DNA from 3 places in the Syntrophothermus sp. genome. Region 3 is predicted to be linked to each of the others. Evidence: riboswitches for the same ligand, from Rfam matches in the RefSeq annotation. Region 3 holds a riboswitch; each other region holds the start of a gene.
What was found. A riboswitch is a leader RNA that binds a small molecule or an ion and turns the genes downstream of it on or off. The one in region 3 is predicted to bind fluoride.
Positions count from the first base shown of each region.

Region 1: linked by a shared signal. The riboswitch ahead of HPY90_RS06140 (dynamin family protein) and the one ahead of HPY90_RS09395 (hypothetical protein) in region 3 are both predicted to bind fluoride.
Region 2: linked by a shared signal. The riboswitch ahead of HPY90_RS05960 (dynamin family protein) and the one ahead of HPY90_RS09395 (hypothetical protein) in region 3 are both predicted to bind fluoride.

Region 1 is NZ_JABUEX010000014.1:1,659-5,564, forward strand. It holds tRNA gene HPY90_RS06130 (tRNA-Arg) at 32-108, opposite strand; tRNA gene HPY90_RS06135 (tRNA-Gly) at 118-191, opposite strand; gene HPY90_RS06140 (dynamin family protein) at 394-2,124, opposite strand; fluoride riboswitch at 2,188-2,256, opposite strand; tRNA gene HPY90_RS06145 (tRNA-Pro) at 2,401-2,477, opposite strand; gene HPY90_RS06150 (metallophosphoesterase family protein) at 2,540-3,016, opposite strand; gene HPY90_RS06155 (XTP/dITP diphosphatase) at 3,018-3,623, opposite strand; gene rph (ribonuclease PH) at 3,625-3,906, opposite strand, start outside.
Region 2 is NZ_JABUEX010000013.1:23,985-27,890, reverse strand. It holds gene HPY90_RS05960 (dynamin family protein) at 1-1,658, opposite strand, end outside; fluoride riboswitch at 1,743-1,818, opposite strand; gene HPY90_RS05955 (methyl-accepting chemotaxis protein) at 1,989-3,473, opposite strand; gene HPY90_RS05950 (galactose-1-phosphate uridylyltransferase) at 3,642-3,906, opposite strand, start outside.
Region 3 is NZ_JABUEX010000027.1:3,317-7,222, reverse strand. It holds gene HPY90_RS09405 (cation:proton antiporter) at 1-1,075, opposite strand, end outside; fluoride riboswitch at 1,186-1,256, opposite strand; gene HPY90_RS09400 (hypothetical protein) at 1,503-1,796, opposite strand; gene HPY90_RS09395 (hypothetical protein) at 1,889-2,161, opposite strand; fluoride riboswitch at 2,216-2,288, opposite strand; gene HPY90_RS09390 (MFS transporter) at 2,433-3,623, opposite strand; gene HPY90_RS09385 (DHA2 family efflux MFS transporter permease subunit) at 3,690-3,906, opposite strand, start outside.

The sequences.
Region 1 (3,906 bases), on a different contig from region 3:
TGCCGATAAACACAAGGCCGAAATTTAGCTATGGCGTCCCTGGAGGGATTCGAACCCCCGACCTACGGATTAGAAGTCCGTTGCTCTATCCTGCTGAGCTACAGGGACCATAACGCATGGAGCGGGTGATGGGAATCGAACCCACGCAACCAGCTTGGAAGGCTGGGGCTCTACCATTGAGCTACACCCGCTTGCGCTTTCTTATTATACTTGGTTTGCCCCAGCTTTGCAACGGTCTGTACTAGTTCATGTTATCGATCTGTGATATTGTCACCTTATAATAGTTCAGTGAAAATGTCTCCATGAAAGAAAACAGTCACACGTATACCTGTTCCGGTATGGCTAATTAGCGAAATCGGCAGCGAACTCTTGAGTCAAAATTTACCCTTATTTCTAACTAGCCGCTCGCTTCAATTCAGCAAGATAAGCGTGGATCTTTTCTATGTGTTTCTCGATTTCCGCTTTGCGTTCCACGGCATCCTGCTCTCCTTTACCCTTGATTTCCACGGCCTGTTCTATACTGGCGTTTACCGCCTGTTTGGCCCGCTCAGTCTCCTCCTTCAGAAGCGACTTCAAAGCCAAAGCCGACTGTCGCAGGCGGTTCAAGAAATCATACCGGATGCGGCCGTAATTCCGGTCTACATCCTGGGGAATGTCCTTGGCCATTCCTTGCCAGATTATACGGTTAAGGAGCCGGCGAGGGAGCAACCCCGAGAACGTCCTGGGCGAGATCTCAAGCATCAACGGGTCTAGGCCCACTTTGTAGTAGAACTCTGACCTCCCCGTGACGTCCACCCTGAACCTCTCCCCCGTGTAATCGATTCCGAAAACCTCGCAGGCCTTACCTAAAATTCGCGATATAATGTCGTCGAGCCTCGACAGGAAGCGGTTCTGGGCCTCTTCGAATTCCCGCGCCACCTCTTTATCCGTTTCCTGCCTCCATCTTTCAAAAACCGAGGTGAGATTGGTCAGGGCTTCTTGTTCGATAGCTTTGATAAAAAACCTGGTTTTTAAACCCTGATTCTGCTGGTACCAGTTCTCCAACATCAAAGCCAAGGTCTTTTCTAACGACGACCTGTCTTTTTCAAACTTTTTGTCCAGATCCTCAAGTATTCTCTCCACCTCGCCGTCCAGGAGCACGGCCACATCCCGAGTTTCCCTGTCGACTATTCTCAAAAACTCGGCATAGCTGGCTATCTTTGCCCGCAGTTCTTCTACCGGCAATTCGAGGGCCTGCCGTTCCACCCTAAGCGAGGTCGACACCTGCAACAGGAGGTTGCCCAGTTTGTTCCGCAATGCCACCTCCAGCAATCGGTCCCGGTGCGTATAAAAGTAACCCAGTACGGCTTCTTCGAGCACCGCAAAACCGCTTTCCTCCAGTTTCTGCGGGTCTTGGGCTACCTGCGCCTCCAAGGCCATAAGAGCGGATAAAGGATACACGTCAACCGACTGCCCAAGCTCCTTTTCCAAGGCCGCGCGGGTAAAATCCACGAGCCGCTTCACGTCATGGTCGGAATAGAAGTCAGTCTTGTTTAGAACAAAGTAGATCATGGGAACCTGCTCGCGAACATCGCGCAGGTATCTGATCTCCTCGACTGCTACCGGTGTATCGACCGAGAAGACAAATAAGGCAGCATCGATATGGGGCAGGTATCCGTAAGCCGTCTGGGTGTTATGTTCAAAAATGGAACCTACGCCGGGGGTATCGACCAGCCGGATACCCCGGCCGAGAAGCCGTGAGGGAAAGGTTATGTGGGCTATCGCTACCTGCTTTTCGTTGTTGGGATTTCTCTCTTCGGTGATGTAATCTGCCAGCTCCCCTACCGTCACTTCCCGGCGCAGGCCGTTTTTGTGGATAATTGTGACTGTCGGTTCAGCCCCGTACTCGACAACCGTTATGACCGAAGTGGCGGGGGTCACTGCCATCGGCAGCACCGGCTGCCCCAAAATCGCGTTGACGAGAGTAGACTTGCCCCGTTTCTGTTGTCCGAGGATGGCCAGGTTGAAGTAATCTTTCTTCATTTTCTCTTTTAGAGTTTCCAGCCCGGATGCGGTAGCACTGTCGATGTATGTCCGAATGCTTTCGAGGTATTCGATTGTCTCCGATAAGATGTTGGCCGACACCCGATCTTGCTCCCCTCTCTAAAAGAAATGAGCTTAAAAAACAGAAGCCCCTGTCTAGGTTGGTATTAGACAGGAGCTATTAGCCGGTGCCGTTTCGCTTAACGCGGGGTGAGCTCCATCACCCAAAACATGACCATACGGGAACCATCCCTCTGTCACGTTTCTCTCTATTATGATTCTCGTAAACACTCAACCCGAATTCTGTAGGGACCCTGCCTTCCTCAAATTTCTACATCGCTGAAATAAAGGTCTATCAAGGCTTCCTGGTTATCGAGCTGGTCGGGGCGACAGGATTTGAACCTGCGACCTTCTGATCCCAAATCAGACGCGCTCCCAAACTGCGCCACGCCCCGTAGCAAAAACTATTTTACCATACCTTTTCGTTGAGCGTCAAAAACTGTCCCTTATTTGCATGTTATCGGATCTTCACCAGGCGGGTTGTTATCCTGTCCTGGTCGATTTCGACTAAGGCATAAGTCCCGTACTGGTGAAGCCGGGGTAATGATGCACTTCCCGGATTCAAAAACCATATCCCTTCGATTTTCTCCCATCCCGGTTCGTGGGTATGCCCAAAAACTACAACGTCTGCCCCTGTCTCCTTGGCACGTAGCTTGAGGCTTATGAGATGGTTTTTGACCCTGTACAGATGACCATGTGTCAAAAGAAACCTGTAGCCTTCAATCTCAAACAAGTCTTCCGCTGGCTCGGACATCCCTATATCACAGTTACCTACAACCACTCGCGCGTGCACTCCAGAAAAGCGCGCCAACTCTAACCCGTCCTTATAGAAATCTCCCGTGTGCAGGAGAAGGTCTACTCCCTCCATCTTCCCTAGTTCTGCTTTCATCATATTGATGCGGCCATGCGTATCCCCGCAAACAACTATCCGCAACTCACTCTCCCTCCCATAAGGAAGCGAGTATGGCCCGTGCTCGCTCCAAAGCCCGTCCCCGGTGGCTGATGCGGTTTTTGACCTCGGGCGGCAGTTCTGCCATGGTTCGCCCGTACCCTTCTACGACAAACAGCGGGTCATACCCGAAACCCCAATCTCCCCGAGGTTCGTGGGCTATCTTTCCCTCGCAGGTCCCTTCGGCTAGGTGTACCTCACCCCAAGGAACGGCCACGGCAACAACACACCGAAACCTTGCACCCCGTTTTTCCTCAGGCACGCCCCTCATCAGGTCCATCAGTTTGGCGTTATTAGCAGCATCATCTCCGTGTTCCCCCGCAAACCGGGCCGAGTGCACGCCCGGGCTGCCCCCGAGGGCGTCAACTTCAAGCCCCGAATCGTCGGCTAGGGTAACCATTCCAGTCACTTCGGCTATAGTCCTCGCCTTTTTTATTGCGTTTTCAGCAAACGTTTCCCCGTCCTCTTCCACTTCGGGAACCTCCGGAAACTGTTCAAGGCTGAGCACTTCCACTCCCATGCCGTCCAGAAGCTGCTTCAACTCCTGCAACTTCTTGCCGTTACGTGTTGCTAGGACCAGCTTCCTTTCCATTTCACTTCTCAGCCCCTAAAACCGCCTTCTGCTTGGCGATGAGAATAGATATTCCCTTTTTAGCCAAGCGCAGCAGTTCGTCTAGCTCATCCTGGCTAAAAGGGTTGTTCTCGGCCGTTCCCTGGATCTCTACGAATTTTCCACTCCCGGTCATCACCACGTTCATGTCCACTTCGGCTTCTGAGTCTTCCCCGTACTCCAGGTCGAGCAGAGGAATGCCCCGCACTATGCCCACGCTGGTAGCAGCGACGTAATCGGTGACCGGTAGTCTTTCGATTATACC
Region 2 (3,906 bases), on a different contig from region 3:
AGCTCACAAAGGCGATAATTGGTTGCCTTAAGACGGTTTATCCTTTCCCTGATATAGCTACTGTCGCCTCTGCCCTCTGACAGCAGGCTTTCGACCATCCGCAGCTCTTCGTTGATGTAGGCAAGTGCCTGCTTCAAAAGGTTATCCATCTCCTTGTTGATCCTTTCGGTTAGGTTCGAAGTGAGGCGGTGGATGTTCTTTTCAACCTCATACGGTATCTGTTTCAAGAAATACCGGCGGAAAACGTTTTTGAAGATGAACATGGGGAAGAAGAACCAGAGCAGGTCCAGGTGGAAGTCGAAAGACCTGCTGATGGAGATGTTGGGCTTTTTCATTTCGCCCAGCGTCATCTCCCATTCTTCGGCCCGCATTTTGACCCCCAAAACCCGTTCCAGGTTCTCGCTTAGCCTCTCCCGGAAAGACTTGAGGTAGAACGAGAGGTGTTTCTTGACGGCATTCAGCAGCTCGAACGACTTTTCTTCCTGGGCCAGGATCTCGCTGAGTTCGGTGTGCAGGGCTTGAGCCAGCCATTTTTCAAACTGCCTAGTTACCTCATAAAGGTTCCCTTTAAAGGTTTCGAAGGCAGTGTTGTATTCATCGATTATCTTGAGTTCTATTCCGCTCCGGAAGGCCTCAAAGTAGGTCCTCAAGCTTTCCCTGGTCTTTTCCTTGTAGCTGGCGATGATTAAGGTAAGCTCCCGGCGGACGAAGTGCGAGTTGAGATGCTGGTCTAGAATGATTTCTTTTATCTTCTGCTTTTCTGCCTCCATTTTGGTCGACGCCTCGTAGCCTATCTCAAGATAAGAGATGCAGGCTTCGACCAGCGTAGACATTTTATGCGAGAGTATCTTGAAGAAGACGCGGATACGGTTCTGAGCCAGGGGGAAAAGCACCTTCTCTTTCAACTCCCGGTTGTAGCGGTCAGCGTTCTGGTAGGCCGAGTGCCGGTAGATGGGGAAACCGCCTTTGAAGTTCCGTTTCAGCACCTCGGCGGTGAACGCTTCGATGTCCTTCAGCTGGTCTTCGCCGAAAAGGTCTACCTTAGTGATCACCACGGCGATTTCCGGGGTATACAAATAGGTCTCTTTCAAGAAGTTCAGTTCGCTTTCCGATATCGCCCTTTCGGCGCTGATCAGGAACAAGACCCCTCCCGTTTCCGGGAACCACCCGGTGGTGGTTTCGGTGTTGTGCTGCCATACGCTGCCGATCCCGGGGGTGTCGACCAGCCTTATGGCCTTGAAGTCCTCCAGGGTTGGTACCTCGATGTCGACCGAGAAGACATCCCTCTCGTTGCCCGGGTTTCCCGATTCGGAAACGAAGTCCTGAATCTCATCGATTGGAATCTCTCGGCTGGTTCCGTCCAGGAAAGAAACGGTAGCCTTTTCTTGGCGCCCGTATCTTATCCTGGTTATCACCGACGTGACCGGGATATTGCCCACGGGCAGGAGGGGACGTTGGATAAGGCTGTTTAAAAACGAGCTTTTACCCGCCTTGAAGGAGCCCAAAACCGCAACATCCAGGTATTGGTTCTGTTCAGTAAAGTTTTGTATACTTTTCACGGTTTTCTTAAGAGAACTCAAGCCGAAGTCGTTACAGGCAGACTCCACCTCATCCAGTATTTTTCGAGTCTCTTCCAGAAGTTTCTTTTCCGTCTGCATCTCGGTTTTTCACCTCCAAATGTCTTCTGGCAACTTCCTACTTCATCAAAAAGGCTCGTCCCCTAATAAAGAAAGCCCCTGTCAAACCTAACAGGAGCCATTAGCTGCTTAGCCGTTTGAGCCTCTTGCGGCTCAGGTGGGCACCATCACCCCTATTAATTAACATCTAGACTCAAGAGACTCTTGACACCTTCGACTTCGAACCGATTTTCTGCCAGATACAAAAACCGGATAAGTCGGGGCCGTGTGGCTGTCCGGATAAATCAAGTCCTAATCAGGGTACGCAGATGATGCCGTGACCGGTAAAAAGAAACTGACAAAAGTCTCACTCTACAGCGACTCTGCCAACCCTGCCAGTTTCTCTGCCATATCAGCCATCTCCATTACGGAGGCGCTCACCTCCTGAGTAGCCGCCGCCTGTTCCTGGCTTTGGTTAACGCTGTTAGTCGAAGCTTCTCCGGCCTTTGCAGCTCTTTCCTCTATTTTACGCGTTAGCTTCCTGATTTCCTCTGCCGTCTCCTTTGACTGATCAGACAGCTTCCGGATCTCCTCGGCCACCACTCCGAACCCCCGACCGTATTCGCCGGCTCGAGCAGCTTCGATAGCCGCGTTTAACCCCAGCATCTTGGTCTGATCAGCCACGTTGCGAATAAAGTTGAGTATTTCGTTTATGTCCGTGGAAATCGCCTGCACGTCTTTGATTATGTCAGCGAGGTTGCTCTGATTAACGTTTATCTCGCTAGCCAGAGCCGCTATCTCTTCCATTACACTCGCAATCTCTTGCAAATTGCCCCTCAAGGCCGTAGCCGTTTCTTTCAGATTCTTCGCCAGCATCCGCGGCGTGGCAACACCAAACCCGCCTATCACCTCTCGGCTCTCCCTGTCAAATAGAGGTATCCCAATCATACGTATAGTCCCATACTTCTTCGTTTCCACATCTTGTACGACAGTTGAAGCAGTTTTTACGACTTTCCACCCGGCATCCCCTTCTCTAATAGGAGTCCCGACCGACATCTCGTCGATGCCGAATTTTTTGCTCGACATGCTGTGTGTAACCCTTTCTAGATCAGTCACCATTACCTGCGCCCCTTCTACATTGGATTCGATAACAATAGGCGCAAATACATCAAAGGCCCGTATCACGGGATGGACGTTGGGTATCATGACCCCGTAGGATCCGGCAATTTCATCGGAGGCATCATCGTACACGGGGTTCACCCATATTTTGAGAGGCTTCCCATAAACCTTGGCATCAATCGAGCCCTTTACTTCTCTCTTTTCCTTTATGCACTGTTCCACGTATTCGATTCCGGACACCCTATCACCGGGCCTTATCCCGGAAATATCAAGGTCTTTGGCGGCAACGAAATCATACCGCGCAAGGTCAGTGGTGAAGTAAATAGCACCGTCCTCGTAAGTTTGGGCGAAAAACGGTGCTAGCGCCTGGAATGCTTCCTTCTCCCTCCATGCCTTCCCCGTAATCTTACTCCCGGCCTCCTCAATTGTGGCGGTTAGGATGCTGGCAAGCTCTGAGTCTATCACTAAGCAGGCTTTGCTCTTTTTTTCATATACTGTTTGTAGGAGTGTTTCGCTGCCTGTTGTCTCGATTAAGATATTAAGGTCCGGTTGTTTCAAAAATGTTTCTAGATCTCTGTAAACTGGGACTCCCAGCTCTTGAGCGACTTGAACAGCCGGGGCTTCTTCATCGATGTCATAAACGCCTACTAAAGCAAACTGTCTTAGCCCGTTAAAGACTCTGAGCACCGAGCTCGCATTCTCCCCAGCCCCAACGATGCCTACGCCTCTCATCCTCATATGCCACCTCCCATGCGTAAATCTTCACTAATCCTTCGATTCCCAATTAAGGCCCCCCTTGCGTACCATAACCGGGCACAAAAGGGGGGGCTCACTCACAGTCTTGAGCTTCGTTCGGGATAGCATCTAAAGCTCGTCACTGTTGACCATGACCTGCACCTTGTTTGTCTAGCATTCCTTTAAAGCCTCTCTTAGAACCGGGGCTGCCGTTTCAGGGGGAACGAGATTCATGTAAATTCCCGTAGCTATTTCAAAGCCGTGGGCCACCAACAGCCGCGGAGTAAATTCCATGTACCAATGATACCCAGGTTCGTACGGGGAGTTGACAGGAGCCGTGTTAATGACGAAGTTGTAAGAAACATTATCTAAGCCTTTTACTATCGCCAAGCTGACCCTCTTGCAGAGTACAGCCAATCCCTTTTCTTCCTCCTCG
Region 3 (3,906 bases):
CAAATGTCGGAATAACAGCGCTTAAAATGACGGTCGTCACCAAGAGCGAGAACTGAGTCACGTTTATATACCCGGCATTTAATCCGAACAGAGACGAGATGGTGCCGAAGGTCAGGCCGGTGCTCATCAACAAAGTAGTGAACATGGCGTCTTTTGTCATGTACCTCCTGGCCAAAGGATACACACCACCGAATTTGGGTACGAATTTAACGACAAAGAGCGTGACAACCAGTCCCAGGTGGGTAGATATTTCTCGAAGAGATACGTTCATTCCTGCTCTTATGAAGAAAAACGGAGTCAACATGGCAAAGGATACAATACGTAATCTGTGCTGCACCTGCCGATGCTTGGCGAAGATTTTCGAAACAACCAATCCCAGTATAAAGGCGGGTAGCACAGCGTGGCTTGCACCTAACTCGGCAACGTAGATGAGGGCGAACAGCAGCAAAAGGATAAGCTTTATCTCCGGTTCAATAACCTTGTCGCCATAGCGCTGGAACACCCAGGAGAGGATTCGTGGAGCCAGGATTAATACTATGACGGACACGGTTATATAAATTAATATTGTCCACCTAACCTGAGCAAATAACGTACTTAAAGCTATGGCTGTCCCAAGATCGGTTACAAAACACGACGCCATAAGTATCTTGCCGGTTTCCGAATCGGTTAGTCCGGTTTCCACTAGAACAGAATAAACAACAGCAAGAGAGGTGGTTGAAAGTGCTACCCCCGCAATTTCCGAAGCTTGGATGCTCCATCCGGCTATATAATAGCAGTAAGTAAAGGCGGCAAAAAATGGCGCCAACATAGAAAAGCTCCCTATGAGAAGACTTTCTTTTAGTTTGGATTTCATAAGATCAACGTCCACTTCCGCCCCGGCCAGGAAAGTAAGGACTATTGAGCCGGTGGTGGCTAAGAAGTTTATCCACGAAGTAGTGTGAAGGCCAAGGAAGTTTCCTCCAACAACCCCCATCAGAATCTCGAGAATGGTAACAGAAATGGCAGTCTCGATGGAAATCAGGCTGGCCAAAAAGGCAAGGGCTATCATTACTACTGCGATTAATGAATCAGACACAGGTATCCCTCCTTGAAGAAGATTTTACTGGGAGCGAAAAGATATGGTGCTGGAAGTGGAGAGGCATGGATTCGCGCAATAAGCCGCAAAAAAGCTCCTACCCCCAGCATTTGAAAGTAGGAGCTATTAGCCTTGTGCATTTCCGCCACTGTGCGAGGTGAGCTCCATCACCTGGATATAATGTTTGCCGGACGTAATTTTACTATGGCGGGATCACTTATGTCAATATGTTGTACCAGTTCAGGCCTGCGATCCCCTTGCCCTGTGTCTCGTCCCGCTCCTTCAAGCTGACCCTTCAGACGATTATACCGTTGACTCCTCGGTCATTGATACAAGTGGAGGAATTATAGGCAATGTACTCTACTGGAAACCTCTTGAGTGCGTCAACGGTTAACGAGGCGGGAGAAGATTACATTGTTTAGCAAGTCTAGTATTCACGCTCTTGATACTTATCAGCATCTGCCAGTCCCGCTCCTAATAGAAAAGCAGCTATAATGTCCAGGTTTAATCCTGCTGCCTGAGATAAGCCGATAGCCGCGCTGCCAAAATACCCGTTATTGCTGACCACCTTTACTGATAGCGCCGTCGGTATCAGTTCGTGATAGTGTTCGATATATAGTATATCCACGCCACGAACCTTTGCCTGAAATCGGGGTGCAAGCCTTTCTAACGCACAAGTCAATTCAGAAATCAGGGCTTGAAATGCCTTCTCTCTCGACATTGTATTTACTCCCTCCCCACCATGAATAAACCAAGCAATACCTGCCTTCCCTAACTAGTCTTTGACGAAGTGGCTCCAAATCATAAGAGAAGTCAAACGAAAATCATGTCCGCGCCGTGAAGAGCAGCATGTTCAACCGCGTTGAAGGCGTCCGAGCTGATTACCTGGCTGATCAACACCACTTCCGCTACCGAGGCCTGCTCGACCAGTCTTGCCAAGAGTTGGTCGGCCTCCGCCGCTTGGTCGTCCCCTTCCACCAATACCACCGCAATTATGGTAGCATTCTTCTTGCGAGCATAGACTAGTGCCTTACCCCAGTTATTCAAGCGATTGCTGCCTGCGTGGATTACCACTAATACCTTCACAACTGCTCTCCTCGCATCCGGGCCCTTATAAAAGAAAAAGCCCTATCTTAGTAAATTAAGATAGGAGCTATTAGCTCTTGCTGCATTTTCGCCGCCAGGCGGGGTGAGCTCCATCACCCGATAAAAGGATTTAGTTGGCGCCGCTTCTTCATTAGAAAATTATAAACCCCATCGCCGAGTAAGTAAAGGCATTCTGTGCATTGGAACACAAAGCACCCTATGCCACTATCGTTAAGCCATAAGGCATCTTCAGCTCGCTTCCGTTCCCATCTTAAGCCGTTAGTCGTCTTTTAACTTTTAGGAACAACGGAATCGATGCTAATTGCATCACAACGGAAAATACGACCAGGAACATCAGAGAAACATCGTACAGGTACCCCATCAAAGCACTGCCAAGAAACCAACAAACTCCATAGCCCGTGTTGAATATTCCATAGGCGGTGCCTCTTTTATCTATCGGTACCATCTCGGCAATTGACGCCCGCATAATCGACTCTTGGGCCCCCATGCCTATCCCCCACAGCACCATCCCCGCCACAGCATAGGGAAGTCCTCCGAAAAAAACTAATGGGGCGAACCATGCCGTCAGCAATGAACCCAAAGCCAATGCCGCTATCCCAATGCGATCGAACAGTCTGCCGAAGGCCAGGGCGGCCAGGGCATCCACCCCCATGGCCAACGCATATAAAGTCGGGAGCCATTGGTCGGGTGCAATATCTACCTTCTTGAAGTGGAAAGCGATAAGCGGAAAATCAGCGTAACCAAAGGCGATCAGAGCCACTGCGCCCAAATACAGCCAAAACACCTGGGCAAAGCCCTTGGTGTTGAGTTTCGGGTAACCAACCTCTAGGTCCCTGGGATTGGGATAAAAATAACGGGCAGTCAGCAGCACGGTTATTGCCAGCAGAGCCGGTACCACAAGGATACCGAAGCTAGTTTCATAGCCCCCTTTAAGATATAAAACGGCAGCCACGATAACAGGTCCTAGCATAGCCCCGACCTGGTCCATGGCCTCGTGTAAACCGAACCCCCAACCGCTGCCTACAGCCCTGGTGGCGTGAGAAAGCATGGCATCCCGAGCCGGGGTTCGAATGGCTTTGCCTATTCGCTCGAGAATCATTAAGGCAGCCGCCAGGTCCCAGCGTCCGACCAACGCCAGAAGCGGAACCGCAAAAAGATTAAGCATATAACCTATTATAGTAAGCATCCAGTACTGACGGGTCTTATCGCTTATGTACCCGGAAACCAAGCGCAATCCGTACCCGATGAATTCTCCAACTCCAGCCACCAAGCCAACGACAGTAGCGCTGGCTCCAAGAACCGCCAGGTACTGCCCGGTTATGCTCCTGGCACCTTCGTAGGTCATATCGGCAAAAAGACTGACGAGGCCAATAAGAACAACGAACTTGATTGCCGACTGTTTCGTCCGCAAGCCCTCGGCTTGCTGTGCCGCTTTGTCCATTTTCATCTCGTCCTTTCGCATAGATTAAGCCCTTGCTTTCAAAATCAATTGTAAATCTACTAACTCCTACATTTCAACAACAGGAGCTCGCGAAGTTACGACCAGCTCTTGTTGTCGGCGTCGAGAACCACCGAGCATGAGCGAACACAGTGTCGCTAAAAGGCACATCACGGTAGAAACGATGAAACAGTCGCATATAGCTTGAACCATAGAAAGCTTTACCACTTGCTGCAGGATGAGGCTCGCACCCAGGCCCTGAGCCGCAGCAGGAGACAACCCCAGG